2 regions of the Oceanobacillus sp. FSL K6-0118 genome follow, and region 1 is predicted to be linked to the other one. Evidence: riboswitches for the same ligand, from Rfam matches in the RefSeq annotation. Region 1 holds a riboswitch; the other holds the start of a gene.
The links. Region 1 has a riboswitch for preQ1 ahead of queD (6-carboxytetrahydropterin synthase QueD). Riboswitches for the same ligand answer to the same signal wherever they lie in the genome.
Positions count from the first base shown of each region.

Region 2: linked by a shared signal. The riboswitch ahead of queC (7-cyano-7-deazaguanine synthase QueC) and the one ahead of queD (6-carboxytetrahydropterin synthase QueD) in region 1 are both predicted to bind preQ1.

Region 1 covers NZ_JBBOVR010000001.1:875,034-890,245, reverse strand. The annotation lists gene MHI02_RS04675 (sensor histidine kinase) at 1-281, opposite strand, end outside; gene MHI02_RS04670 (ABC transporter permease) at 306-1,073, opposite strand; gene MHI02_RS04665 (ATP-binding cassette domain-containing protein) at 1,070-1,990, opposite strand; gene MHI02_RS04660 (response regulator transcription factor) at 2,074-2,763, opposite strand; gene MHI02_RS04655 (hypothetical protein) at 2,804-3,382, opposite strand; gene MHI02_RS04650 (hypothetical protein) at 3,954-4,175, opposite strand; gene MHI02_RS04645 (hypothetical protein) at 4,487-4,744, opposite strand; gene MHI02_RS04640 (hypothetical protein) at 4,804-5,580, opposite strand; gene queE (7-carboxy-7-deazaguanine synthase QueE) at 5,679-6,407, opposite strand; gene queD (6-carboxytetrahydropterin synthase QueD) at 6,401-6,835, opposite strand; PreQ1 riboswitch class I at 7,071-7,117, opposite strand; gene MHI02_RS04625 (DUF3923 family protein) at 7,349-7,576, opposite strand; gene MHI02_RS04620 (hypothetical protein) at 7,684-7,866, opposite strand; gene MHI02_RS04615 (DUF3021 domain-containing protein) at 8,324-8,749, opposite strand; gene MHI02_RS04610 (LytTR family DNA-binding domain-containing protein) at 8,739-9,200, opposite strand; gene MHI02_RS04605 (CPBP family intramembrane glutamic endopeptidase) at 9,514-10,143, opposite strand; gene MHI02_RS04600 (hypothetical protein) at 10,711-11,514, opposite strand; partial or broken gene MHI02_RS04595 (MerR family transcriptional regulator) at 11,784-12,527, opposite strand; partial or broken gene MHI02_RS04590 (ABC-F type ribosomal protection protein) at 12,671-12,874, opposite strand; gene MHI02_RS04585 (DNA alkylation repair protein) at 13,126-13,794, shown strand; gene MHI02_RS04580 (FtsW/RodA/SpoVE family cell cycle protein) at 14,097-15,212, opposite strand, start outside.
Region 2 covers NZ_JBBOVR010000001.1:2,135,138-2,150,349, reverse strand. The annotation lists gene MHI02_RS11005 (FAD-binding oxidoreductase) at 184-1,554, opposite strand; PreQ1 riboswitch class I at 1,799-1,845, shown strand; gene queF (preQ(1) synthase) at 1,951-2,451, shown strand; PreQ1 riboswitch class I at 2,453-2,495, shown strand; gene queC (7-cyano-7-deazaguanine synthase QueC) at 2,541-3,200, shown strand; gene MHI02_RS10990 (VUT family protein) at 3,205-3,744, shown strand; gene MHI02_RS10985 (hypothetical protein) at 4,330-4,659, shown strand; gene MHI02_RS10980 (YkvI family membrane protein) at 5,013-6,173, shown strand; gene MHI02_RS10975 (arylamine N-acetyltransferase family protein) at 6,246-7,022, opposite strand; gene MHI02_RS10970 (YfiT family bacillithiol transferase) at 7,318-7,827, opposite strand; gene cyoE (heme o synthase) at 8,524-9,453, shown strand; gene fdhD (formate dehydrogenase accessory sulfurtransferase FdhD) at 9,674-10,474, opposite strand; gene MHI02_RS10955 (FdhF/YdeP family oxidoreductase) at 10,490-12,835, opposite strand; gene fdhA (formaldehyde dehydrogenase, glutathione-independent) at 13,138-14,349, shown strand; gene MHI02_RS10945 (GlcG/HbpS family heme-binding protein) at 14,533-14,961, shown strand.

The sequences.
Region 1 (15,212 bases):
CTCAAGTCATGGGATATATTAGCAATTGCTTGTTTCTGTTCCCTTTCAAATCTGACTCTCTTTCTATTCTCAGACATGTATAAATCAATAAGTTTATTAATTTCCAACCCTAGACTTTCCACATCTTTATCCAAAAGAGCCATATGTATTTTTTTGTTAGTTTTTCGATCATTATAGATTTTTAACTGCTTACTTATGTTTTTCACTTCTTTTTTTAAAGCAAATAAGCGAGTGAGTAAAAAAACTGTTATTAAGAATATGAATATGACTACATAAAACATGGTTCCCACCCGCTTACCTATATATTATTTAATTTCTTTTCTATTAAAATAGAATACTCCACATAAAGTAACAATTATTATCGTTACTACCCCAATAAGCATGGACTTTATGATTTCACCTTTTGTCATGGTGTATTTAAATACTTCGCTAAATTGCTGAAAGATAGAATTCTCATATACCATCTCAATCAACGGCGGCTTAGAAAGTTTTTCAACTGCATACATCACGATTGTGAATAAAATAGAGATAATAATTGTTTTTCCACTATCATCCGTAATAATGGATAATAACATAATAATAGCAGTATAACCTAGAAATTGAAGTGTAAATAACCCATAAGCTCTCCCTAAATACATCAAATTAGAACTATCTATTATATCTCCGTGTCCAGTTAAGATGACCAAAATGATAGCTGTTACTAATGGAATCAGTATTGTAACAACGATGGCGCCCAGTGAAAAGATAAAAGACTTTGCCATAAAAATAGTTGATCTTTTATTACCGCTTATTACCTGATTTTTAATTACACCGCTTTGTGAGAATTCGATTGAGATAAAAAATCCAGCGAGTGTGCTGACAATTAAGTTGAAAAATAGAGGGACTGTAAAGATTGATAAAGCATTTAATTCGCTTAATCCAGCAGTATCAAATGAAGTTTCATTAATTTGCCACCAGTCAATTATAATGAGGTAATGTAACAAAGTACTTAATACTATTATGGTTAGTAATAAAACCCAAAATGTCTTATTCCGTTGTAATTTGAACATTTCGGCTCTAATAAGATTAGTCATTCCTTATGGCCCCCTACTAATTTTGAAAAATAACTTTCAAGACTATCACCATTTTGCGAGAGATGTTCGATAACAAGACCATGATTTGTTAGTGCACGTGAAACGTTACGTACATCATCGAGATACTTGTAAAGTTTTAATGTACCATCTTGCATCACTTCAAAATCAGTCGTTGATAGATTCTGTTCCAGTACGGTTGCACCCATTATCGGATCATCAACCTTTATTCTTAAATGTTGTCTGCATTTTTCATCCAGTTCTTTAGCAGTAAGCTCTTCAAGTAGTTTACCTTTATGAATGATTCCGAAACTGGTTGCGAGAAGATGGAGTTCACTTAATATATGGCTTGATATTAAAACGGTTAATCCCTTTTCACGGTTTAACTTTTTTATTAATTCCCTCAACTCAACAATTCCCATTGGGTCCAATCCATTTGTTGGCTCATCAAGAATTAAGAATTCAGGATCGCTTAATAAGGCAATCGCAAGACCAAGCCTTTGCTTCATTCCAAGTGAAAAATTTTTTGCCTTTTTCTTTCCAGTATTAGAAAGTCCGACAAGCTCCAATGTTTCTTGGATACAAACACTTCCAGGAATGCCTTTTTGTAATCGATGGACTTCTAAATTTTCATAGGCACTCATATTCGGAAAAAGAGCAGGATTCTCGATAATGGCGCCCATTCTTTTTTGTGCATTAATTAGCTCATTTCGATTATCATTTCCAAATAACTCTATTGAACCGCTTGTTGGGAAGGCAAGCCCCGTTATTAAACGTAGCATCGTTGATTTACCTGCACCATTTTTACCAATGAATCCGTAAATTTCACCTTTTTTAATGGAGATATTAACCTTTTCAAGGGCAAAATCATTTGTATACTTTTTTGTTAGCTTATTCGTTCTTAGAATATATTCATCCATTAATTTATCCCTCCATAATTGTTCACCAGTCCAGTATGGTCTCTAAAACTTAAGAAAGGATTAAGACAAATCTTAAGAAAAACTTAAGTTTTCATACGATATCCCATCCCCCATATCGTTTCTATATATTCTTTATTCGGATTTGCCTTTAAGAGCTTATTTCGCAAATTACTCATGTGAACGTTAACCGTGTTGTCATCCCCATGAAAAGGCTCGTCCCATACACTTTCGAATAAATTAGATTTAGAAAAGACTTTTTTAGGTGTAGTCATTAGAAGCTTTAATATCTTGTATTCTCGAACGGTTAACGTGATTTCTCCCCCTTCTACATAAACGGCCTTTGTTTCCAAATCAAGATGAATACCATTGTGAGTTAATACTTGTTTAGGAGTTTCATTCGTACGTCTATATCTACGAAGGAGCGAATCAATGCGAGCAGATACCTCATCAACATCAAAAGGTTTAGAAATAAAGTCATCCGCACCTGATCTTAAACTATTAATTTTTGTTTCCTTTTCACTTTTTGCTGAAATAATAATAACTGGAATCGAACCTTTTTCTGTTATTTTTTCAAGAATTTGTTCACCGGCCATACCTGGAAGCATTAAATCAAGTAAAATTAAGTCCCAATTCTGTTTATCTAAATAAATCAGAGCCTCTGTACCAGAATAAGCAGGTTGTGGATGATACTGGCTCTTTTTTACAATTCGGCATAATAATTGGTTAATATCATTGTCATCTTCAACAACTAAAATATTGATCGTCTGATTCACTTTAACTTCTTCCTTTTCGTTTAATTTATTAGAAGATGGATCACAATTCGGCTGGTATATACTGAACAGGAATAGGCAATTTATTCCCTTCCTCTTTACTAGCATAAGCCCTTAAATTTCCTTTATACACCAGTTGCAATTCAGTTACTTCTTGAAATTCATCTGGCGCTATTAGTGATAGTGGCTTTTCAAAATCAATGATGTTACATTCTTTTAGCACTGAAGCAACAAACTGAGAACAGAATAATGCTTTTTCTCTTTCTATTGGGTTTTTACATATAAACCCGAATAAACCTAAAAAGTTATAGCGATAGTATTCCTTATGTCCTTCGATCTCCTGTATATAACGCTTCATGTTTTGCATTTGAATTTCTGTAACTGTAAGGGAATAAACCGCACAATCTGCTTCTTTAAATATACCTTGTCTCACATCTTCTTTTACAACCCCCCCATTGAATGGGTTGCAAACCTTTTTTCTTCCAAAACTATATACTTCTGATAATTCAGAGTCAAAAGATATTGATGCATGGTTATAAGGTTTCTTTGTATATAGCTTTATCAACTTTGTAAAAAATGTACCAGTATCCGTTAAAAGAATATACACCTTTCTCTCTGTCATAATCATTCCCCTTGTCTGTTACCATAGAAATAATTGATATGTTCAATTTACATACCAAAACATAAGAAGACCTTAATAGATTCCTTAAGAAAACCTTAAGTTTTTTAGAATAGTCATGTAGGGGATATTAGAGAACGTAGGGAATACCTTGATGTATATACAGTGGGATTATAAAGGAATAGAATAAAGGATGATTTGATAAAATGTTAAAAACCTTATTGGGGAAGGATTGGAAGGAATGGAAGGAATGCATAACGCTACAAGGATAAACATCTAATATTTTAACATATGCCCTTACATTTATTGAGGTAACAAAGAAAAGTATTTCGCCTCATAGAATGAGTATTGTCTACACACTTGGACACGAAAGAGCGAAACAATACGAATATACACTCAATTAAGTGAAAAATTAGACTATGATTCTACAACAAATCTTTTTGATGGGAAAGAGAGTAACGATAATGTCTCGTTACTTTCTTTTAATAACCCCCCCTTTAACACGGTAAGCGACTTCCTTACGCACAGCATCCTCCTTGTCCGGCAACCGCATCTGTTAACTTACAATTTTCTACTAAGCACAACAATAAATAGCTTTATCAAAAGCATCTTCCGGTATATATATGATTCCATCTCTTATCTCATATGGTATATCATTATTTTCTAACAGTTCAGCAACATTGCCATTTGTCTTTTCTCCCCACTCTATGTATTCTTCAGTATATTCTTTTTGGCACGCAGCTAAAGTCGCGAAAAGAATAATATAGCAAAGTATTAATACTAGAACCTTCTTCAAATTATCTCCCCCCTGAATATTTTTATATACAAATTAAATTCGAAACAACTAAACGTTCCTTTTTTTAAAGAAATTAGAAATAAGGAGTAGAATAATCCCTATTATGGTTGATGGTAATGCAAAAGGATAGAAGGTTTCTGGAATATCTTCTGCCAACACACCACTCTCACTAAAAAAGAATAATCCTGATATAAAATTAGAAAACCTAACCAATAAATTACCTTTCCAAATGTGGTATATTTCTTCGTCATGTTTAATCCCATCCCATTTCATTTCAATTAAATAAAATCAACATTTTATAATTGAACTAGTCATTTTTCAGAAACCGGCATATATTTTGTAAAATAAGCACCTAAAATTAGCAAAATCATAGAAATAGACCAATTCAATATTCCCATAAAGTTAAACCAATAGGCTAAAAGGTTTGTAATACCAATAATATAAAAACAAATTGGAGTTAAAGCACTTTTTATCCCTGTTATACCAGCCCTTTTTCTTTTTCGGACCACAAGAATTATGGAAAAAATCAGTACTAGTATTAGTATTATAGATAAAATAATCGGTATCATTTTATTTCCCCTTTTCCTATTTTCTATAGACATCAAATAGATCGGCAATAAGTTGAAAGTCACTTAGCCCAATCAGGCACTGTCTCCCCTTCCTTCCACCACCTCACCCGAAATTGTCCTTGTTCCCCATTAATAGCTTGAACAACAATATATTTTGTTGCTGTTTTTTTAAAATCCACGCTTGATACATCGTCATTTTCTTCATTCATTCCTGCATAATCGCCATTTTCATCATAAAGAGACATGCCATAGCTATTTCCATTTTTAAAATGATGTTCTACGTCAAAGTAAATTCGTTCACCTTGTTCTCCATGAATAGGTATCAAGTGCTCCCCATTAAAATATTCGTATTCCACCTCTACAAATGTATCTCCTGTCACTTCATTCCACCCGACTTTACTTGTATGATCCATAGGAATCATCACCAAACAAACAAGCGGTATAACAATTACAATCCAGCTATACCACTTTAAAGGCTTTAACTTTTCTTTACCAAATAAAAAGAGAAGAGAGAAAAAGCCACCAATTGTTCCAGCGATTAACGCGTATTCTATTGGCATCAAAACCAAGAAAAGGGGATATCCAATCAAAAAATAAAGCAAAATTTGTTTACCTGTAAAATTGGGTATGAATTTCCCAATAACATCTATGAAAATGGAACTAATTATTCCGTAGCCAAAAAATAAAGCCCAAATCGCCGGTATTGTAATCAGTTCATGGAATTCAAAAAAATTAAATCCACTACTGCTAATTATGACGATAAAAAAGATTGATATTGAAAAGCTCGCCCCTATAATCCTTTCTAATAAGCGATTCTTAATAAAATGTTTTCCCAAATATGTTCAACTCCAATAAAAGAATCTCACCGAACACATTCCTTTAGACAAAATGCTTGAACCCACTACTTTGGAAGAGTAAGGTTAAAGTTTTTATATCAAACACCACGTTTATTTCCCCATAAATAGGTGTGAAGTTGCGGCAATACCCGAACATCGTTCAATTCTGAACTATTCATTACAAGATCAACCAATCGTTCGTATTTTTCAAGCAGATAGGCTAACAACTTCTCCTGTTCTCCCGTTTCTAAATCATCATTACCCACTTGCAAAAACAATTTTACATCAGGATACCTTTTGTGTATGTTGATGGCATATTGCAAATCTTTTTTCCCAAAGACGACTACCTTTAAACTGAAATCCCCCTGTTGTTTTTCCTTTAATGAACGGATGATAAAATCCAATGTTTCAAAATTTGTAGTCATTCCAGAGCTTGGCGGCTTAGGCGAAATCGTTAGATCATCTATCTTTGTAAACCATTCCTGCCATCTGCTACCTTGTGTTTCCAATGCAACCTTCACCTGATTTTCATGAAGTAAATCTACCAATGCATTCAATTGAGCCAATAATCCTGGATTTCCTCCAGAGATGGTAACATGTTGAAATCGTCCGCCTCCCTTTTCATATAATGCTTCCACTATTTCCTGCGGTTCCATCATTTGAATCGATTCCTTTTCTGAACCGTCCCAGGTGAATTTCGAATCACACCAGGAACAGGAATAATCACAGCCGGCCGTTCTGACAAACATTGTTTTTTGGCCAATGACCATTCCCTCCCCTTGAATAGTTGGGCCAAATATTTCAAGTACAGGTATTTTTCTCATAATGTTTTCTCCTTTGGTCGGTAAATACAATAGCTCGTAGGCGTTTCCCTTAAATATACCTGAACACAAGTTGGCTTATTCTGTAGGGTGTTTAGGTATTCCTGAATGATTTCATAGATAGTCCGGGCAACCACTTCTGTTGTCGGAAAGTATTCAGCGTCTTGGTCGGAGAATTTGGTGTCTTCATTCATCACATGATGATCAAATCTCTTGTGAATTAAGTCTTTTATTTTTTTAAAATTAACTAAAAAACCTGTGTGATCAAGTTCGTTTCCAGCAATGGTGATATTGGTAAAATAGGTGTGCCCATGCATATTTTGACATTTCCCAGCATCCTCATGTGGTACATAATGAGCTGCAGCAAATTGAAAATCTTTATTTAGTTCATATGCATAGGGATGTTCTGTAACCGGATAAATCTGTTGCATCATGAATCATCACTCCTTCGTTTATTTTGTATCTTTGGGAGCTTGTATCCATCCAATAAAGAAAAGCGTAAGCGCCCGTTTAGCGACGTACGGACTGGACTGAGCCGTAGGAGATAAAGGAAACACGACGAACGGAGTGAGTCGATGTTGACTTATCGTACGGAGGTGAGGGAAGTCTCGCTAGTCGCTGGGCGCTGGAGCTAGACAAAAAAGACAACACTAAAGAAGGTGCTGTCCTAGCTCCTTAGTTTTTTATAGAGGGATGGAATTTCGAACCTCTCCTGCCAATACGCAGATTCTATTATTCACTTACAATATTACTTTACCATATCTTTTGTTTTAGATTAAAGAATATATGTCAACATAAAAAATGAATATAAACGTTTCCAAAAGAAGAGAACATAATACGGGTAAAAAGCTGAAGACTACTTGTTCTTCCTTTATTAAACTTGCTTTCATAGAAAAAATGCTTCAGTTATTGAAGAAAACTGCCCTATATAATAACATCGTATTTGTTTATTTACTACTGCTAATTCTCAAATTAACAATTAGCCACACACCTTGAATAATCGTTGGTATTATAAACGCAATCAATAAGACTATAAATGCCAATAATTTAAGCTCAGGTGTTTGAGTAACCCCAGCACCATCGACCTCTCTTAACCAAATAATAGCTAATCCAATTACAAAAATGATAATCCAAAATATGTTACCAATCCACCAGAAATACCATCGTTTTTTCACCTTATTTCTCTCTCCATTCTCCAACCGAAATAAATTTCATTTAACTATACTGCCAATTACTAAAAAATCATCGCCACTTTTTTGAAATAACGTACCCGGAAACAGAACTAAAACAGCAAGCTTTGAAAAAGTGTAATGGTTATAACTAATGCAGATAAAGATCCAGCAGACAGTAATGTTATCATTTTTCGCCAGTTTATCTTTTTTGAAGGTTTTACAGCCTCTCGAGAAACCGTAATCCATATAGCCATAGATGCTATAACTAAGATGAAAATAACTTCTTTAGACACATTTGACACCTCCATCATTTACAATAATCACATAACCTTATGTACGGATTAGAAAAATAAAAGTTTCATTAAGGAATGACCTTTTTAATTGAACAATTTGACACTTATTTTTTAGGCATAGTGTATATCACAGATACACCACTGTTTTCTTCAATCTTCGTAAAAATTTCATGAAAAGTTTCTATTGCTCTTTCAATTAATTCGTACCTTTCCAAAATTTCACTACAGTAACCACCCATCAGAATCACTATTACTTGCACCACAATCTAACTCTTTCTCCACCCTCTTCTTTCCACTCTAGATACCAGACTTTAAAGCAGGTGTTTCAAACTTTTTTAACATAGGGAAAAGAATTTCATCAGTTCAATAACTAATGAATAGAGTCATATGCCAAAAATATGCTGTTGAAAAAGCTACTCATTTATTGAATTTACCCAATATAGTATATGGATTCTACTCACTTGAATATATCATTTTTCTTCTTCAAACTAGCGTTCAACGATGCTTCCACCTTTTTGTAATATAGATAATACCCCATCCAAAAAACAGCATAAACAAATATAAAAACCAGAAAACTTATTAAAATTGCTGCTAAGCTAAATGGAATCCAGTCAGCAATAAACAAGGCGATTGTAAAGTAAACAGCTATCGACAAGCAGAAATGAATAGCGGTTTTTTTCAGGTAACTCCAGCCATTATCCTCAAACAAAAACGAGGCCAATCCAAAATAAATACCAAGAATAAAAGAACAGAGCATATAAATCCATATTTGTGAGATAGCAGCGTCCGTGCTGGTAAACATTACAACAGTAAGGGCAATAAATGTAAAAATACCACCTAGAGCTATCCCCATCATACTTCTTTTAACTGCTTCAACAATCATCTGACTGCCCTCCCATAACCAATCTATCTTTGATTGATTTCACATATTTTCGTGTAATAAACTCTTTATTTCCAGAATGAAAATAAACACAGAGATTTCCATTAAATGATAACTCAAAACGTTCAATATGATTAAGATTGCCGATGACTGATTTTGAAAAACGCATAAAGCCATAAGGAGCTAAAACATCTTCTATTTCATAGAGCTTCATCCTTACTTCAATATTCCGTTTACCAATGCATGCAAGAATTTTTCTTTTTTCAGCATATACAAATTCTACCTGATTGGGGTCAAGTAGTACCGTTTGATCTGACTCAATCCCAAGTATACGCTTTCGATTTTTCCGTTTAATAATTGCAACTATTTCTTCCAGTTCATCGGACCATTCATTTGTCTGAATGGTTATGGATGGTTCTGCATGCTTATCGTCAATTTCGATGTTCACCTTCATCATCATGCCCCCAAACTATCCTTTTTCTTTAGAAACGTGGTAACATACAATAACTTCTATTAACCGCCAGACCAAATCTTAAAATCCTTGAAAACTTATAAATAATAAGAAACAAGGTCAAATCCCACATAAGTTACAATACTAATCGCTACATACAAATAACAATACTCATTGTCATCCATAAGGTAACTTAAATACGATTTCTTGTAAATGAGCAGGCAATATCTTTAGATTTCCTTTTGTTTTTTCGATAGACTTGTATAAAACAAAATTTGCTATAAGGGCTTTCAAAAAGTAATCACGATCGGCATGGTTAATTATCTTCATTTTCTTTTATATTGTTATCCCATTTCCTCGTAACTGCTGAAAGTATAAGCCAAGGTTCAATGAATAAGTTTATCAATATATGAGCTACAATTGGTGCAAGTATATTACGATCAGCTATAATATACAGAATAGCTAGTAAACCACCAAGAATTGTAGTGGAGAGTATCACTGGAAGTGCTATTCTCAACTCTCCTCCAAGAAATACCCATGCCCCATGTGCTAATCCAAAGATAAAAGCCGAAACTAATACTTGTATAAGTATTGAATAATCTAAACCCATTAGCCAATCCATCAATACTTGCCGAAACAAAATCTCTTCTACAATGCTAGAAACGAATGCAGCCCAAACACCAATCACTTTAAGCCATGAAAATGTAAATAAATGATCACGTACAAAAGGAATTACTTTAGCTGTGTACAATATATATCCAAATGCAATTATAATTGTTAATATCCAAACAATAGGGTTATTAAATGCTTCTGCATTAACACCTAATCTATGCTCGATAAATTTTTGTGGATCTCCAAAATACCAAAAGATAATACTTCCAGTTAAAGCAATAGATAGACTGCCCAACACTAAACCTGTGATAATTTCATCTTTACGATTATACATATCAACACCTCCTGTATTGCTAATTAACTATATTCCAGAGTTTTAACATATTCTTTATAAGCGTATGTACCCATGCCACTAACAATTTCATTAGATACCTAAATTAAAACAATTCACATTCAATCCGTTTCTATCATGCTATTAATGGAAGTTTAATAAAATATCCTACTCTAAAAATCTATTCTAAACCCAGGCAATAATTGTTGTTCTACAACTATTAAATATATTTAGCCCTCTCGCTTTCTTACTTGATTATGGCAAATAATACCTTTCTTGTAGTTACAAAATGTATAACACGTCAGGTTTGATGAATGACATCACAATAATAATGCACGTAATTAGAAGTGAGAAGATAAGAAAACAAAATTCGATTGAATCCGTGTTGGATAAAAGATTGAAGGATTATTTGGAAAAGTAAAAGACTGAACCACTATTGATTCAGCCTTAATTGGTGTAGTTTCGAATTAAGTTAAATACAGTCACCGTTTCTCCCCAGCTTCTTTCTAGTTTGGATACCAACTATAAAGCAGGGGGAGGGGAAGCGGATTTTGACAGGTGTATAATTATTTACTCATTACTTAATAACTTCATATTAGATTTTATCTCCTCAATCATTTTTGCTGGATTATCTGCCCTGAATATAACAGTTTTAACATATTTTTTTCTCCCATATGAGCTTTCCATTAGAGCAGGTTCTTTTAAAAAGATTTCATACTGTGGAGAATCCATATTCAACATGGCATAGTATGTTTCTTTAGGTGCCTTTTCCCCAATTCCACCTTTATCTTTAGCTTTTTTAATACAGTCTATATTCCTGATATCCAATTTAATACTGCTTTGATATCCAAAGCGAATGATAAGTTGGTCAAAAGAAACAACATGAGGTAAAAATCTCACAGAATTATATAGCCCTATCATATAAAGCAAGGCGTAAATATTTAGGATCGTAAAAACCCATGCGGCAACATCACTCCATAACAGGATAAGAAAGTGGAATAATATTCCTTCCAATATTATTAGGATCGAAAATACGACTATAATAATGTTTACCTGTGAAGTCTTATGATAGGAATAAACCCTTTCATTATTGTTCACAGTTGACTCTTTAAACCATCCTATAATTGAGTAATAGAAGACGCTTAGTTCTGTTAAAATTGCACCTAAAACAAACCCATCTCCCAATTTGGGCTCAAGTGACATTCTCGTTATTTCAAGTAAGTCTTTTCCTTTAGTTTTACTACTTGCCCTATAGCGAATAATGCTTTTAATGATACTATAGAAAACTGCAATTACGATAGTTATTTCCAGGATGGGTAGAATCCAAATCAATATTTGATTAAAAAATCCCTTGTGCGAATGAGGGATTATCAAATAAGAGATTCCTAAACAAATAATAAATGAAAGATATACCAATAATTTTGGCATTGACCTCGGTCGTATCAGTAACCAATAGATGCTTATTGGAGGTAAAATTAGTAATGTCAACGTTACTAAAATGACGATAACATTACTAATATTATTTAATCTTAAAATAAAGTAACTCCCTCCCATAAAACTTACCAATATCACGAGCAAAATGGATAAATAGTATTTTTTTATTAAAAACACCCCCTAAATAGTTACCGTGGTACCTTGTACTTCTATTGCATATTTCCCATTTCGGACTGCACCATATAATAATCAATAGCCTGAGTCATTTCTGCTCATCTTCAGTAAAGGGGGAAGGAGTCATTTCTTCGAGTTCTTGTAGACCCTGTTTTTCCACGTTTACATTGGCTAACTTTTGCATTACATCCTCACCAAGAAATGAAAGAGTTTCTTCTATATACGATTCAACCATTTCTTGTACTTCTGGGTCTTTAATTGGTTTACCATACAATTGTTTTACTTTTTTAGACATTTCTACAAAGGTTTTATCTAAATTCATGCTCTCTTCAACTGATTTCTTTGACAACTCTTCCACAACATCCGTTAATTTATGGCGCTCCAACCAATCCTTTTGTAAATCTTCAGTTGGTAAACCCAAAATAAGGCTAAATAATAAAGTGCTATCCACTTCTCCTTCTTCTTTTAGTAAATGGATAACCCTTTTTATCGTATTCATTGATTTTTCTATCAGTTTTTTTTTGCTCTTCTAAGGCTTTTAAGTGGAGAGATAATGTTTCATTCAAATCAGTGATTTTATCCAAGCTGTATCCTAGAAATTTTAAACTGAGAATCTTTTGCAGGGTTAAAACGTCTTTATCGTTATACATACGATGCCCTGATGTAGGGTGCTTCTCTGGTACTAAGAGACCTATCTCATCATAGTAACGTAAATTTCGGATCGATATTCCTGTCTTTCTTGAAAATTCCCCAATGGAAAACATATTATGTCTTTCCATCAAAATTCCTCCCATCCGAAGGTATAAATTCATTATAAAACATCCAGTAACTGGAGGTTCAAGTGGTATTTTAAATTAACAGGGGGATAAAAAATAAAACAAGGAGAAAAAAGTATAAAAGAAGTTTCCCCTGCTCCTCATTATTACATTAGCTTTTTATCTTTCATAACATAAACACAATCAGCCACTCTTTCAATAAAAGTGCGATCATGCGATACAAGGAGAACAGTTCCTTCATATCCTTTTAAAAATCGTTCCAATGCTTCAATACAGAAAACATCCAAAAAGTTTGTTGGCTCGTCCAAAACTAGCACATTATATCTTCCTAAGAATAGCTGACACAATATAAATTCATTTGTATCCTTTAATAATTCGCTAATTTTTGATATAATTGTATTCATGAAAAGGCCTCTTTCTAATGTATTTGCCGGCTAAGCATACATTTATGATAGAGCGCCTTTTCTTTTTTTCTAGAATTTTGTTTCAAATTCCCGGGAACTATTTTACACATAGAACTTTGGAGGCACACCACTGCAATGAGACTTATCCTGCCAAGGACATATTATAAAACAGTGCTTTAATAAAGGGGTTGTATAAAATGAATGAAAATAAAGGTACAGAAATAAAACGCTCTTCAAAAGTAGAAAACATTCTCCCTCAGATCAATAGTAAAACTAAGCTAGGCGACTTACGAAAAATCGCGAAAGAAATTAAAAAAGATCACGAACTAGCTATGGAACTTTGGTCAACCGAAGAGTTTTTGCCCAGACTATTAGCAATCTTAATTATGGACAAAAAACTTCTTTCACAAGATGTGCTAAATAAGCTTGATAAGGATATGCAGACTCACACTTTTGATGAGCGAAATAAATTAATGGATTGGTTAATGGCTAATCAGCTCACCAAAGACAAGAAAAAAATTGCATTGATGGAGTCATGGGAAAATAGTCCTTCTGCTCTTCAAAGGCGAGCTTTCTGGTATTACCAAGGACGCTTGAGATGGACTGGACAAACACCGCCTGATAACACCGCAGACTTGCTATCTGCATTAGAAGCTAATATTACGCAGGAAGAACCGGAAGTTCAATGGGCTATGAATTTCACCGCAGGATGGATAGGCGTTTATGATGAAGAGAATCGCGAACGTTGTATTAAACTTGGTGAGAAAACAGGTCTTTACAAAGATGAAATAGTAGCAAAAGGATGTACTCCCAGCTATTTGCCGGAGTTCATTACGATTGAAGTTAACAAACGACATAATAAGTAGTTACCTCTGAAAAATTTAATAGAGTTTAATCCGAAAAATAAAGGAATTCCAAGCCTCAATATGAAAATTGTAATAGGCTTGGACCAAAAAATAAAGAAAACAACGCGTTTTGGCAGCTAGTTAGTGAAATTACAAGGAAGATGTAAAGGATTAACTCACTATCTCTTTTTGATCTGTAGGGCGCTTTTCTTTCATAAGAAAGCGTCTTTTTGCATGGACAACACATTTAATCTTGAGTAACATTTCAGATGTCGTCGGAGTTTTAGAATCTAATCTAGAGTCCTCACCTAATGATGCGTTACTTAAAAATCTGCTATCGTGGGTTCTACAATATCCTTGCTTCGATAAACATTTAAAATTAGCCCTAAAACAGCAGCATAAAAGACGATCGTACTTCCTCCATAACTAATAAATGGCAGGGAAACTTCCATAATTGGCACGATCCCAAAGCCCATCAAGATGTTCCAAGCAGTAGGGACGGAAAATAATACAGCACCACCAATTACAATCAACCTCCCATAAAGGTCCTTTGTTTTAAACGCATTTTTTGAGATTCTTGAAATAAATATCAGTAGGATCAAACAAAGAACGATTCCAAACCCCCAACCAAGTGAATAGACGAGGAAGGGAAAAGCAAAATCTGTATGTGTTCCTGGTAACAATTGTAAATTTAGATTATTATAAAGTCCGTTACCGAACCATCCTGCTTCTGCAAGGATATTCCTTACGACCATATACATATATCCTGCTCCAGTTGGATCGGCATCTGGGTTCATAAAAACAGATAATCTAGTAAACAAATAACCTTGGCGCGGGGTCATGATCATCATAATCATGAAGATGGCACCAGCCATTAGATTTGCAATGACTAGTTTGATAGCCAATTTCTTATGGGCTTGGGCAAATGTAAACATTCCTAGCACACAGAAGAAATAAATGATACCGACCATAAAGTTTGGCACCATCATATAGAGCAAGATGGGAGTCCAAAATAAAACAAGAAGAAAGCCTTGTTTTTTCCAACTATGAAACTCATTTATTTTGTTAAAAATACCCGCCCAAGCAATAAAAAAGAAAAATAAGCTCATTATAGTGCCATCAAGCGTTAGGCCCGGAAGAAGAACCCACCTTTTTGCTCCGTTGATCATATATCCAAAGAAATGGAGATATAAGTGGATCAACAAGCCGATAGCATAAAAGTACATCCACCAGTTCTTGAATTTTTGGTAATCAAAGAAAAGGAACCCAATAATTACAGGAACAGCTAGGAAGTACCAGATAGCCTGTCTCCTCATAAAATAAGTGCTTGATAAGGAAGTTTCAGGAATACCACCAACTAATGGGAGAAAACTAATACTAGCAAAAATAACAAATAAAACGATAAGAACCCAATCCATTTTTGGTTTATGAAGAGGATT
Region 2 (15,212 bases), 1.3 Mb from region 1:
TCCTCAAAAGTTTGGAGTGGGAGTCTTACTGCCGTTTAGGTGGGATAAAATAGTCCACACCTATAATAGATGTGGACTAAAATGTATGTGTATTTGTAACAAGTGATTTTTTATTATGAATGAAACTTCAGCTACCGTATAGTAAGTATCCTATTAGACAAACTCAATTTATCTTGTTGCCCCCTATTCTATATCTATAATTTTATTAGGATTTAAAATGTTATTTGGATCTAGTACCTTTTTAATTTGTTTCATTACTCCGAGTGCTGTTCCATGCTCCAGCTGCTGGTATTGTTTTTTTCCAACGCCTACACCATGCTCTCCAGTACATGTTCCACCACGCTGTAGTGCATAAAGCACAATCTTTTCATTAAATTCTTTCGCTTTTTGTACTTCTTCCGTATTTGCCATATCAATCATAATCAATGAATGAAAGTTGCCATCCCCGACGTGACCTACGAGTCCACCCGGAATTCCTAATTTATCTAACTCCTTCCTGGCAAAAGTTACCGCATTTGCTAACTCGGATATGGGAACGGCAACATCCGTAAGCATCATCTTCTTGCCAACATAATCATGGACATAGGCATAGGCTAGATTATGGCGGGCATGCCATAAATGATTACGTGCTGCAGTATCGGTTTCAAAAATAAATTCCTGACACTTATTATCCTTCATGATTTCCTTAGTGAAATCAACATCCGCTTGTAAACCGGCTTCATTACCATGGAATTCCAAGAAAAGGGTTGGTTCTACTGGATAATCTGTTTCACTAAATTTATTAATTTGAATCATTGAAGCCTCATCCACAAATTCCACTCGTGCAATCGGTACCCCTGCATGGATAATCGAAGTAACAGCATCAATTGCATGAGTGAAACTTGGGAATGTTGCACGAGCAGCAACCATATGTTCTGGAATGCCATATACTTGTAATGTTATCTCCGTGAAACAGCCAAGCGTTCCCTCTGAACCAACAAATAATCCATTTAAATGATAACCCGATGCAGATTTAGCTGCTAAACTCCCTGTATGTATCACACTTCCATCGGCAAGAACCACTTCGATATCACGCACCTGATCGCGCATCACCCCATACTTTACTGTCGTAGTTCCACTAGCATTCGTAGCCGCCATTCCTCCGATAGTTGCATTTGCACCTGGATCGACCGAGAAGAATAACCCATACTTTTTGAGTTCTTTATTCAATTGTTCTCTAGTCACACCAGGCTGAACCGTGACAAGTAAGTCACTTTCCTTTATTTCAATAATTTTATTCATCAAAGAAAAATCAATGGAGATGCCATGTTGATATGGAATAACATGTCCTTCTAAACTGGTCCCAACTCCAAATGGTGTTATTGGAATCTTAAACTCTTGTGCAACCTCCATAATATGGCTTACATCCTTTGTCGATTTTGGATATACCACCACATCTGGAAGACTTGTTTGATGATATGTTTCATCCCTGCTATGTAATTCTCTTACCGTTTGATTCGTCGTAATTTGCTCGTCAGATAGTTTTCTTTTTAAAGCATTTAGTACGGTTTCCATTTTGCTGCCCCTCTCACCTTGTAAGTTTTACACCATTTTTCAATTTATTTAATTTATAATAATATTTATATAAATTGATATTATTCATATTATAATGTTTTTTCGACTAATTCAATAACCCCTGATGCGAATTTAAAGTGAGCTCCCCTTGGTTTCATCATGACCGAAAAAGCAACCGAACAAATAAACCATATTGACATAATCTCCCTTCTAAGGTTATGATAAGTAAGAATTGAACAACTGATCGGAAGAGGTTCATAGCTGAAACCCTCTATAAAAAACTATGGATACAATGACAATTCGCCATGTCCATAATTGGATGTGGCTTTTTTGTTAGAATCATAGTTTGCTATGACCTCTCCGTAGTGTTCGGAAACATTACAGGGAGGTTTTTTTATGTCTGGAAGAAGCGAGAAACAAGGTTTGAAGGATTTAACTCTACTTGGTAATAAGGAAACGAATTACGCAACGGACTATACACCTGAAGTATTAGAATCCGTAAATAACATCCATTCTAATCGGGATTATTTTGTAAAATTCAATTGTCCAGAGTTTACTAGTTTATGTCCGATTACAGGGCAACCTGATTTTGCGACGATGTATATTTCGTACATACCTGATCAAAAGATTGTAGAAAGTAAATCATTGAAATTATATTTATTTAGTTTCAGAAATCATGGAGATTTTCATGAGGATTGTGTGAATATCATTATGAATGATCTAATTGAATTACTTGATCCACGTTATATTGAGGTTTGGGGTAAATTCACTCCTCGTGGCGGTATTTCTATTGACCCTTGGTGTAATTATGGAAAACCAGGGACAAAGTATGAGGAAATGGCTATGCATCGCTTGATGAATCATGATCTTAATCCGGAAAATATAGATAATCGTTAAATAGGTAGAGGTTCTAGCTACCCTCTATAAAAAACTAAGAAAACAACCCATCTTAGTGTTGTTTTTTCTTTTTGAAAAGGAGTTTTTACATGGAAAAGAATAAAGCCATTGTTGTTTTTAGCGGAGGGCAGGACAGTACGACCTGTTTATTCTGGGCAAAAGAACAATTTAAAGAGGTCGAAACAGTTACCTTTGATTATGGCCAACGACATCAATTAGAAATCGAATGCGCCAAAGAAATTGCAGAAGATCTCGGTGTCAAACACCATATTTTAGATATGTCGCTTCTACATCAATTAGCACCCAATGCTTTAACACGGGACGATATGGAGATAGCTGATGGTGATGGAACTAGGCTTCCAAACACTTTTGTACCAGGGAGAAATTTACTTTTTCTATCCTTCGCTGGTGTGTTAGCAAAGCAAGTTGGTGCAAGGCATCTTGTGACAGGAGTTAGTGAAACAGATTTTAGTGGCTATCCAGATTGCCGAGATAGTTTTATCAAATCATTAAATGTGACATTGAATCTAGCAATGGATGAGGGTTTTGTTATCCATACTCCCCTAATGTGGTTGGATAAAAGGGATGTTTGGAGGCTTTCTGATGAGTTAGGTGTAATGGATTTCATCCGGAAAAAAACCTTAACATGTTATAACGGAATAAAGGCTGATGGTTGTGGCGAGTGTCCAGCGTGTAAGCTCCGTAATCATGGTTTAGAGCAATACTTACTGGCCAAGGGAGAGAAATAATATGTTGCGCGTTTTTTTATATTTAATTTCCATTGTCACGGCAAACGTGACAACCGCGGCAATCATGCCCCTCGAGATTGGTATTTTCATCATTCCAATGGGAACATTTTTAATAGGTGCGACCTTTATATTTCGTGACTTGGTGCAAAACAAGTACGGAAGAAAAAAGACCTATTTATTTATCTTGACAGCATTAATCTTATCCGGTGCGGTGTCCTCTTTACTTGGCGATACCCTAATGATTGTCGCAGCCTCCGCACTTTCCTTTATTATTTCTGAAACAGCAGATACAGAGATTTATACTAGATTAAAACTACCAATCGCATGGCGTGTATTTTATAGCGGAATTGTTGGTGGATTACTAGATTCCGTTGTTTTCGTTATCGTTGGATTAAGTCCAATCGGTGCAGGATTTATCCCATGGGAAGCTGTGCCAGCAGCGATTTTAGGGCAGGTTATTGCAAAAACAGTTATCCAGTTAATTGGAGCTCTTGTTCTAAATCAAGTGTATGTGGTGAGAGCAAGACGTATTACGGTGGGATAAATTCAGGTGAAGTTTAAGTAGTATTTTTACAAATAATAAATGAGCTAGATATGCTCCCCTAAAGGTAGACAGATTAAAAAATCCGTTTATATCTTTGGAAGATGATGAGGAAGCATAGGAGTTTTAGCGCGTTGCTTTTATTAGGTCAGATAGCATACCAAATTCAAGGAGATTGGTATGCTTTTTTTATGGGGAGAATCTGTTTTTTTCTCAGCATTCGAAAAACAATTACTATCTCAATGAGTGCCCGAAATTCGGTTCAAACGTAGCAAACGGTCACTTATACGACAAAGAACCTAAAATAGAATGAATAAGTGGTTTTTATTTCTTTTTCTAAGGCTATTTTTTAGGGGTTTTTTCAGTGGTCTTATATCTTTGAAGAGTTCTTTATGGCCAATATATATTTACTTATGATAGCTACGTTACCATAAAAATCATAAATATGATAAAATAGCATAATAAATAATAAAATTAAATTGAATATGAATAATACAAGTACTTAGCTGTATAAAATAATAATTATATATGATGCTAAGATTTTTTATTTTTGCATATAGTAGTGACCCTTTAGAGGTGGTGAAGATGATGGGTAAGCATATAGCTGTAATGATTCTTTTACTTTTTCTCCCCTTTTCTCAGTTATTTTTGATACATGATCACAATCATGCTAATACAGATCAAAACAGTATTATGGAAAACAGCATTTCAGTTGAACATTTATCCATTGATAATGGTGGTACAGATAAAATTGTACACTTCATTACTCTAATATCTATTACTTTAATACACATGGTTCTTAATCAGTCCCTGAACTTTTTAATTATCCCTATAAGGAGAAAAATATTATTTACACCCATATTTTATCAATTAAACTATGTGATCATTCCTTTGAATAAGAAACCTTTATATTTCTAATTCAAAGGAGGATAAAATAATGTGGATGAGATTTATTATGATGGGGTTATTCTCTGTAACAGCTTTAACACTTTTCACGTTTCAGGGAATTGAAATTTCTCAAGCAATCATGAGCATTTTCAAACATGAGTAAAATGGTGTGGATGTTAATGGATTCCAAACACCCTTTTTAATCCTTATAAAAAGCAAATAAGCCATTCAAAAATCGGAGTAGCCTTGATGATAATATGCATCAAGGCTACTTCTATTTTCGAGAAAGTTTATAACATCAAAAAATATACAAGTCATAACCGTCCCCTTTCCTACATAAATATTAATAATTTTCTAAAAACAGAATGATTGGGGCGAGTATAGTGGCAAGTAAAGAAAATAGAGGCTTTTTTGAAGGGGCATTTGGCAGATACATGGTGCCCGGAATCGTCCTACAGTCCACGTTAATAGGAGGTGGATATGCAACTGGACGAGAGGTGGTTCAATATGGGGCTAGATTTGGTGCGTATGGCTGGATTGCGGGAGTAATTATTATAATCGGATTTGCGTTAATGGCATTTTTAATGTTTGAAATCGCACGTAGATTTCGAGCGTATGACTATCGAAGTATGGTAAAACGGCTTTTAGGTCCTTTTTGGTTTTTATTTGATATTATTTATTTGTTACTGGCTGTTTTAATGATTTCTATCGTTATCGCTGCAACCGGATCTATCCTTCACAGCACTCTTGGACTAAATTATTGGATAGGAGTCGCGATTATTGCCATTATCGCTGGACTTTTAAACTTCTACGGTGCAAATATAATTGAACGCTTTAAAACGATTGGTACTATTGCATTATTTAGTGCTTACATTCTTTTTGCCATCCTTGTCATTTCATCGACATCGGGGGAAATCAAAGAAGTCTTTGCATCAGGTGATACAAGCTTTGTTACTAACTTTTCAATGGGATCTGTATTTTGGGCAGGTATTATCTATGTTGGTTACAACCTTGCTGTTTATCCAGCAGCATTATTTACACTCCGTAGGCAAAAAACAATGAAAGATACGTTAATTAGTGCCATCATTGCTGGGACAATGATGACCGTTCCGTGGTTTTTGACTTACGTTGCTCTGATGGGCTATTATCCGAATGAACAAGTATTTAATGCGGAGGTCCCATGGCTGCATATGCTTAATGGATATGGCGTATGGATTGCCATCATATTTGGTGTTGTCGTTGGCTGGACCTTGATTGAAACCGCAACAGGGCTGATTCACGCCTTTATCAACCGGATCAACTCTAATCTTAAAGAAGTTGGAAAGCAGCCAATGACTAGGCGAATGAACGGTATCATTGCAATTATTATCCTTGTCCTTTCCGCCATGCTGTCCAGTGTCGGAATCAATGACCTTGTTGGAACTGGTTATACAATCCTAGGATATGCCATGTTAGTTGTATTTGGACTACCATTGTTAGTAATCGGATTCTACCGTATTATAAAAGGACATAAAGCTCAAACGTCTGAAAATACAATAGATTAAACGAAATAGATCCACTCCTCCATTAGGCTACTATTAATCATCCATTGGTGAGGTAGCCTTTTATTACTTAAATTATATCCCGAAATGCTTTTTCAATAGTTCTTTAAACTTAGCATGATCGATTTCCTCTTTTGTATCTATTCCATCTATCCATTGTGTGAAGGAAGTATCGGTTAAAGTTAAATTCCCCGTAGAAGTCAGTCGAGTGATTAAAGGCTTTTTGTTAAATGGAGATTCTTGGTGCTTGGCGATGATTGTTTGAATTTCATTAAATTCTGATACATCGTTGATAAGCTTCTTAGAATCGAAAGCATATCCAATTTTCCAATTCGTGTCCTTATGTTTTAATTTCATTTCAAGTGCATAATTCCCAAACTCACTATCCCCTTTATTCACTCGAAATTCTCCATTATTGGATGTGACAGGTTCCCCAGTGATAGGAACGGGTTTTAATGGTAAATTTCCTCCAAATCCAGTATCTATTAAGTATGTTTGGTTCTTGTGGGTTACAAGAATTGCAACATGAGTCCTTCCAATGGTTGAATACGTTTCATTGATATTATCGTAAATCACTCCACGTACTAGGGATGCGTCAAATCCATTTTCGATTAAGAAAAAGTAGAAAATCGAATTTAATTCATAACAAAGACCTCCCTCTTTATTGACTAGTATTTTATTAATTAAGTTTTCTTTATTGATATCACTTATTTTATTCTCCATAATACATAAATTCTCAAAAGGGATATTTATTGCCGTTTGTTCAAGAATATAATCCAACTTTTCAAAAGTAATATTCTTGTTTTGGGAAATACCGATTCTTTTACGAAATAAGCTATTCAATTCACACATAAAAATCACTCCAATAAGAACAAAGGCTTAGGCGCCCGTTTTGTGTCTCGGAAGTCGCTGGGCACTGGAGCCGGATAAGAAAATTATTAAAACAACTTTTCTTTACATATAAAGCGTAATTTATATTTTATATTATTGTGTTTCAGAGATGGATTGCCGAAACATATACGATAACATCATTGTAGTGCAGTTTAATTTCCAGTTTTTATTATTTCATAGAAACTATCAATTTTCTTTCTTGATTTCAAAAAATTGGCTTATCGAGATTTGATAAACCAATTCCATGAATAGTATGTTATTTTGATAATGCGATTTTTATATGGGCTAAGTGATGTTCTTCATGCCATGCTAATTTTGCAACTTTTGCTGCAACCGTTATTGGACCATTTTCCTGATGAACAAAAGTTCGATTTAATTGCTCTTCGGTTAAATGGTGACCTAAAGATACGATGCGCTCATTTATGCCTTCCAACATTTTTATAGAACATTCTACGGGAAGTTTTGTGTCCGGTTGAATAGCCCACTTTTCTTCATCAAAAGCTGGTACTGTTGGACTCTCTTCCGTTAAAGCCAGTTTCAAACGTTGATACATGTTCAACTGAGAATCAGCAATATGATGAACTAATTGACGAACTGTCCAGCTACCATCACGATAAGTTTTGCTTAATTCCTCATCACTTAATGAGTCGACTGTTTCTCTTAATCGAATCGTGTATGTTTCGATTTGCTTTAACCATTCTTGAATATTTTCGAAAGTTACTTTTTCGGGAACTTGTAATTTGCCAATTGGTTCTCTTACATCCATTTTCAATCCCCCTTTTCCTATTCTTTATTTTATTATATTTATGTATTGACGTTTAATATACCTAATCTACTTAGTTCTTGTAATCTTCCGCAAAATGTAAAAAACTAGGCAACGAATACATTCTGCTAATTAGCTTAATTTCCTGATAACTTTATACTAACATATTTGTTTCTAAAAAAACTAAATGACTATTTTTTAGTTGGTTTACTAATGAATTAGTGATGCTCTCAAATTATTAACTCCATTTTCTAAATAGCCCTTTAAACAAGATAACACATATACCCAACCTTCTTTTTGTCCTAACATTTTATTCACTATTTCAGGGTCATCTTTTTTTAAGCCTCAAACACCTCATTTGCTGACTTATATATTTTAAATTTCGTAGTTACTTGAGTATCCATATCAAAATCAACTCTCTTTCATACTATTTCATACTTGTACTATTATATCCTACTGTACTCATCGTTTACATTAACGGTACTGTCCTTAGCCCGATCAAAAATGCACCGAACAATATAAGTAATGTGGCGAAAAATAATTTTATTTTAATTCCCCCTCGTTTTTAAAAAGTTCCATTAACTTTTTGAAACGATTATTTCAAATTTTGGTCACAATAGGATAAATCTTTCATGGTATAATTAAACAGTATTTGTATTATTTCATTCACTTTAAACACGATAAAAATAGGGGATATTTATGAAAAACGGACAATTACTATCGGAGACAACAGCGGGGAGCTCTTCTAAATTCCTTAGCTTATTAATTGATATCAAATATTTATTAAAAGGTAAAGTGTTAGTAGCCAATGTACTGCCTGTATTTACAGCCTATTGGTTAGCACTTTATTTTAATGGGGAACAATTTATTGATCATTGGGGCCTTTTTCTATTAACCATGTTTGGCAGTACACTTGTCATTTCTGGAGCGTTAATTCTCAACAATTGGTATGAAGTCGATTTGGATAGAAAAATGGTTCGTACACAAAATAGACCGACAGTTAATGGGAATTTTTCTTTAAAAGCAGTTTTATGGTCGGGAATCATCACATCGATCATTGGACTAGTTTTCATGCTATTTACAACACTTGAAGCAGCTATTTATTCATTTTTAGGCTGGTTTGTCTATGTTGTTCTTTATACATTTTGGACAAAACGAAAATTTACTTTGAATACAATAGTAGGTAGTGTTTCCGGAGCATTTACACCTTTAATTGGTTGGGCAGCGATAGCGCCAGCAAGTCACATCGTTCCAATCGTTTTTTTCTGTATTCTTTTCATTTGGCAAGTTCCACATACATTCGCAATCTCTATAAAAAGGTTGGAAGATTATACACGTGCCGGGGTGCCTATGCTACCAGTTGTTTACGGTGTTGATGTCACCATTCGACAAATTATAATTTATGTTATTGCATTGTTACCATTCCCATTCTTTTTGACTGCTTCTTTAGGCTGTTTTTTCCTTGTCTTTGCTGTTTTCTTAACCATTGGTTGGATTATTCTTGCGTTGAAAGGACCACGAGCTAAAGATGTGAAGAAATGGGCACAGATGAATTTACGTTATTCTTTAATTTATTTAATTTTATTATCATTCGCAATGATTATTTTGACTTCACCAATCATCGATTAAAAATGATAGGGAAATCCTTCATTAAGGAGGATTTCCCCATTTTATTCTACATCTTGTTAAATAATTTACCTTTAAATGCAAGGAGCACTCGTTTTTTCCTTATTGGAATGGTAAGTATTAAATTATTGTTGCTTGGTTACTTTTTTCGTTAAACTGCCCGTTAATAAATTCACAAAAAGGGCGCTTCTCCGTCTTTTGGAAAAGCACCAATTAGGCTTCTTCACGTATTTTTTGCTTCCATAATTCGATGAGGGTGCGTATAAATGTTTAATCGATTTCCACGTGCAAAACCAATGGTTGTAATACCTAAATCATCTGCTAGTTGTAATGCGAGATCAGTCGGTGCTGATTTAGAAATAAGGATTCCCACTCCCATTTTAGAAACCTTCAGTAATACTTCTGAAGAAATTCTACCACTAAAAACAACTAATTTATCACCAAGCCTAATTTTATTTTGGATAACATGCCCATATAGCTTATCTAACGCATTATGTCTACCAATATCAGAACGGATGGTAATAATTTCATCCTGTGTTGCTAGTGCAGCATTGTGCACTCCGCCCGTTTTAATAAATTGTTTGGATTTTGTTTGAAGTGCATTCATTAATTGGAAACAATGTCTCACTGAGATTATTAGTTGACTCATAATGGTCTTTGCTGTCCTAATATCGTTTTTAAAATAAAATTGTCGACTTTTTCCACAACAAGAACCGATGAACCGTTTGGAGTGATCCAATTGTAAACCGTCTAAATTCTTTATTAATTGAATGTAGGAAAATCCAAGTTTCTCATCAATGGAGATTGATTTTATTTCATCATAGAAACGGATAACCCCTTCTGCCGCAAGAAATCCAACGATGAGATCCTGTAGATCCGTTGGCGTACATACAATAGTCGCAAACTCCTCCCCATTGAGCATAATGGTAAAAGGCTTTTCGATTGCAACCTCTTCTTGCTGGGTGGACTTTGAATCTCCATTAAATCGTATGACCTCCCACCCATTCTCCTTCTTATTATTCATTTTATTTCACCTAACCTAATCCATCTCAAGCTCCTCTACTCTCTTTTCTGCATATTTCGTATCTTTATGTGCAAAATATGTTTCCGCCTTCTCCAAGATAACAGCCGTATTGTATTCCGGTATCCCTGCATATTTTTCGTAGACACCTTTAGGTATCAGTGCATTTCCTTCTGGCCAGTGTACTTCAACATTTCCTGTTTTAATTTCTACAAATTTTGCACGGCCATGAAATGTACCATATTGATTAAAAGCGACAACAGGATCGCCTTCTTTTATACCTAATGCTGCTGCATCTTTTTCATTTAGAAGGAGATCATAGCGGTCTGCATCGTTAAATGGGTCCGTTTCATGATAAATCATAGAATTAAATTGTTTTCCACGTCTTGATGTCACATAAAAGTGTCCTTCTGGCTTACGAAGTTCAGGTATCTCAACGGTAATGAGATTTCCCTTTTTATCTGGTGTTGGACATATTCCACCTTCACATAACCATAAACCACCCCATTGAAAGACATATCCTCTGCTTTGCATATGCTGAATTCCATCATAATTTGGTGCTGCCTTTGCTATTTCCTCTCGAATCTCAAATGGGTCCTTAAAGTCAATCAAATGTTTTTTATCTGGTTTTACCCTTTTGGCAAGGTCAACGTAAATCTCCCACTCTGCTCTTGCTTCTTCCATACGTGGTCCCTTTATTTCCGGAGAAAAATATACCATCCTTTCTGTAGAAGTAGATGTACCTCCGCCCGGTTGCTCATATCGCGTCATTGCCGGCAATACAATAACTGCTTCCTTTGCATCTACAAGTGTCGACGTATTAAAAATAATATCCTGATGAACACGAATATCTATATTTTCTAAACATTGCTTCACAAAATCAGGATTGGGCATGGTTTCCAGCAAATTACCACCAGATAAATAGTAGAGCTCAAGTTTTCGTTCATGATCGTCTGGAAGAAGGGCATTCTCTAAAGAAACACCAACAATATCGCCTTGCCATTTTGGAATTTCAAACCCCCAAATCGTCTCTACACGGCTTCGATTTGCATCATCTATGCCACCACCAGGGAGGACAAATGGATCTGCCCCCATTTCCCCTGAACCTTGAACGCCAGAGTGTCCACGGATTGGCATTAAACCACAATGCTCTCTTCCTAAGAAACCTCTTAACAAGGCGAGATTGGCTACTTGTGATATATTATCCGTACCAAATCGATGTTGTGTTAATCCCATCGACCAAACAAATACCGCGGATTTTGATTTAGCTAGAAGTTCAGCTAATTCCATCATTCGTTCTTTCGTTAATTCGGATGATTTTTCTAGCTGATCCCATTCATAAGCCATTACTTTTTCTTTCAAACTCTCCAGTCCATTCACATGCTTGGAGACAAATTCATGATCGATTGCAGAGCCATGAACACTTTCCTCCATCGTAAACCAATGCTTCATGATTCCATGCATGAAAGCAATATCTCCACCAATATTTACTTGATAAACATCATCCGCTATTTTCGTTCCAAATAAAGCAGATTCCGCAATCGATGGAACCCAGTAATTGTCCATGGCAGGCTCATGATATGGATTGATGATAATAATTTTCGTACCTTTACGCTTTGCCGCATACATATATTTCGTTGAGACTGGTTGATTATTTGCAGCAACAGAACCCCAAAAGACGAGGACATCTGTACCAATCCAATCTTTATAACTACAAGTGGATGCACCAACACCAATCGAACGAGATAATGCTGTTTTCGATGGGGAATGACAAATACGTGATGCGTTATCCACATTGTTCGTACCAAGAAATCTGGAAACCTTCCCTAGTGTATAATATACTTCATTCGTAATTCCTCTTGACGTTGTATAAAAAGCGAATTTCTTCGGATCTAGCATTTTCATTTTATCCGAAATTTTATCCAACGCATCATCCCAGCTGATTCGACTAAATTTCTTTTCCCCTGGTTTGCGAATAAGTGGATACGGAATTCTCCCCAATTGACGTAATTCCGTACTACTCATTTTGCGTAAATCAGCAACATCCGCATGTACGTATTTTTCCTCCATTGCAGGCATTGTATTTAATCGTAGGACATTTAAGCGGGTGGTACATAAGTGTGGTCCTGTTAACGTTTGATCCTTGAGTCCTGATACTCCAAGGGCACATCCATCACAAACTCCTTGTGTAAGGATTCTCGTTGCAAACCTTAGATTATCTTTATTTTCCCAAACTACTTTCATGGTATCCCGAATATGATGTGGCTTCACCTTCCCAAGACCGAATGGAACTTTACTAACCCAAAGTGATGGATCAGGTTTCCTTGGTAGTTTAACTGGACCAGTGTGTTTTGTTTCCCCCACGTCAATCCCTCCATATTTAATAAAATAGCATTTACTAAATCAACATTCTTTTCTGTTAAAGTCTATACAAATGTCAAGAAGAATTCCTTCTTTATTCTTTTTTTCAAGAAGTATTCTCCTAATCAAGTAAAGATAGTTTCATAAAGTGGTTATTAAATTTAGCTACTAGATATATATATTGATGGTGGGAACAAAATATCTTAAAAACTGTTATTATTTAAAACATTTCATGGAACAGATAGGTTTAAACAAAAATTGAACTTAAGCGTTTTTAATAACAGTTTATTTAAGGGGGTTTTTTAGTGAGTAACAAAGCAGTTGTGTATGTTAAACCAGGTGAAGTTGAGATAAGGGATATTGGTTATCCGGATTTAGTACTTCGAGATGGTCCAGGAGTCAATCCACTTAATGTCGGAAGAAAGTGTCATCATGGTGTCATATTAAAGGTGATTTCAACGAACATATGTGGCAGTGATCAACACATGGTTAGAGGACGTACTACAGCGCCAAGTGGATTAGTGTTGGGTCACGAAATTACAGGACAGGTCGTTGAAGTTGGTAGAGATGTTGAATTTATTGAAAAAGGAGATATCGTATCCGTTCCCTTCAACATCGCATGTGGTCGTTGTGTCAATTGTAGGAAACAAGATACACATATTTGTACAAACGTTAATCCCGATCGCCCTGGTTCAGCATATGGATATGTAGATATGGGTGGTTGGGTCGGCGGACAGTCTGAATATGTCATGGTACCATACGCAGACTTCCAATTATTAAAATTCCCTGACAAAGATCAAGCATTGGAAAAAATCCTTGATTTAACCATGCTTTCGGATATCTTTCCCACTGGATACCATGGTGCAGTCAGTGCGGGAGTGAAGACTGGGTCAACGGTATATGTTGCTGGAGCCGGTCCAGTCGGTTTAGCTGCTGCACATTCCGCACAACTATTAGGAGCTTCGGCTGTTATTGTTGGTGATTTAAATGAGGAACGTCTCGCTCAAGCAAGAAGTTTTGGCTGCGAAACAGTGAATTTACGTGAACATGATAATCTTGGAGAACAAATTGAACAAATATTAGGTACCCCAGAGGTAGATTGTGCAATAGATGCCGTTGGGTTTGAAGCGAGCGGACATGGCAGAAATGCTGGCGAGGCTCCTGCTACAGTATTAAATTCCATTATGGACATAACGAGAGCTGGTGGACGATTAGGAATTCCAGGTTTATACGTAACAGGAGATCCAGGTGCAGTGGACGCAGATGCAAAAGAAGGCACACTTAAAATCCGCTTCGGTCTAGGATTTGCAAAAGCACATACATTTGTAACCGGGCAAACACCGGTAATGAAATATAATCACGATCTAATGAAAGCCATTTTAAGTGGTAGAGCACAAATTGCGAAAGCTGTTAACGCAACGGTTATCTCCATAGACGACGCCCCGAATGGCTATAAACAATTCGATGGTGGCGTATCAAGAAAATTCGTTATTGATCCACATAACCTGATTAAATAAAAGAATTGTATCGCATTCAATCAAGAAGTTTAAAAATCGTTATCTTGTAAAACAGTAGTTCGTTAATCGTATGTAATCATTCGAGACTCGTATACGAGAATCCGTTATTCATATATAATAATCCGATAATTTAGGATCAGGAATCCGTTAATTATACTGACTTTAGATGGGAGGAATTTAATCATGGGTAAATTAAATTTAGAAGTAGCAAAAAAGCTAATTGAAGGTGCGGAGCAGGAAGCAAAAAGACTCGGCATACAAATGGTCATTTCTGTTTTGGATGAAGGTGGAAATTTAATTGCTGTCCATCGCATGGATGATGCTTGGCTTGCAAGTGTTGAAATCGCCCAAAATAAAGCTTGGACCTCTGTTGCACTGAAAATGCCAACAGCTAACTTAGCTGAAGCGACTGTTCCGAATGCAGAACTTTATGGATTGAATACAACAAATAATGGAAGAATTGTACTATTTGGCGGTGGAATCCCACTGACTCAGAATGAAAAAGTTGTCGGGGCTGTAGGTGTTAGTGGAAGTAGTGTAGAACATGATATTCAAGTAGCACAAGCGGCGGTTAATGTTTTTGAAAGTTTGAAGGTTAGTGTAGGTAATTAATAGAAAACCCACTTTGTAATAGGTTGATAAGCTAGGGTCAGATGTGATTTTATAATAAGGTTTGATCAAAAGAATCCTAGAATTGTTTTAGCGATGTGCTTATAAAAAACATCATATTTTTCAACCAACTTTTTTGAACGTTTATATGGTTGATTACGAAATCCATGTTAGGTAAATTCCCAATTCGAACGTGTTTATTTGAACAGTCCATAACTAAAACTGACATATAACAATCGCTTTTGCTATATGTC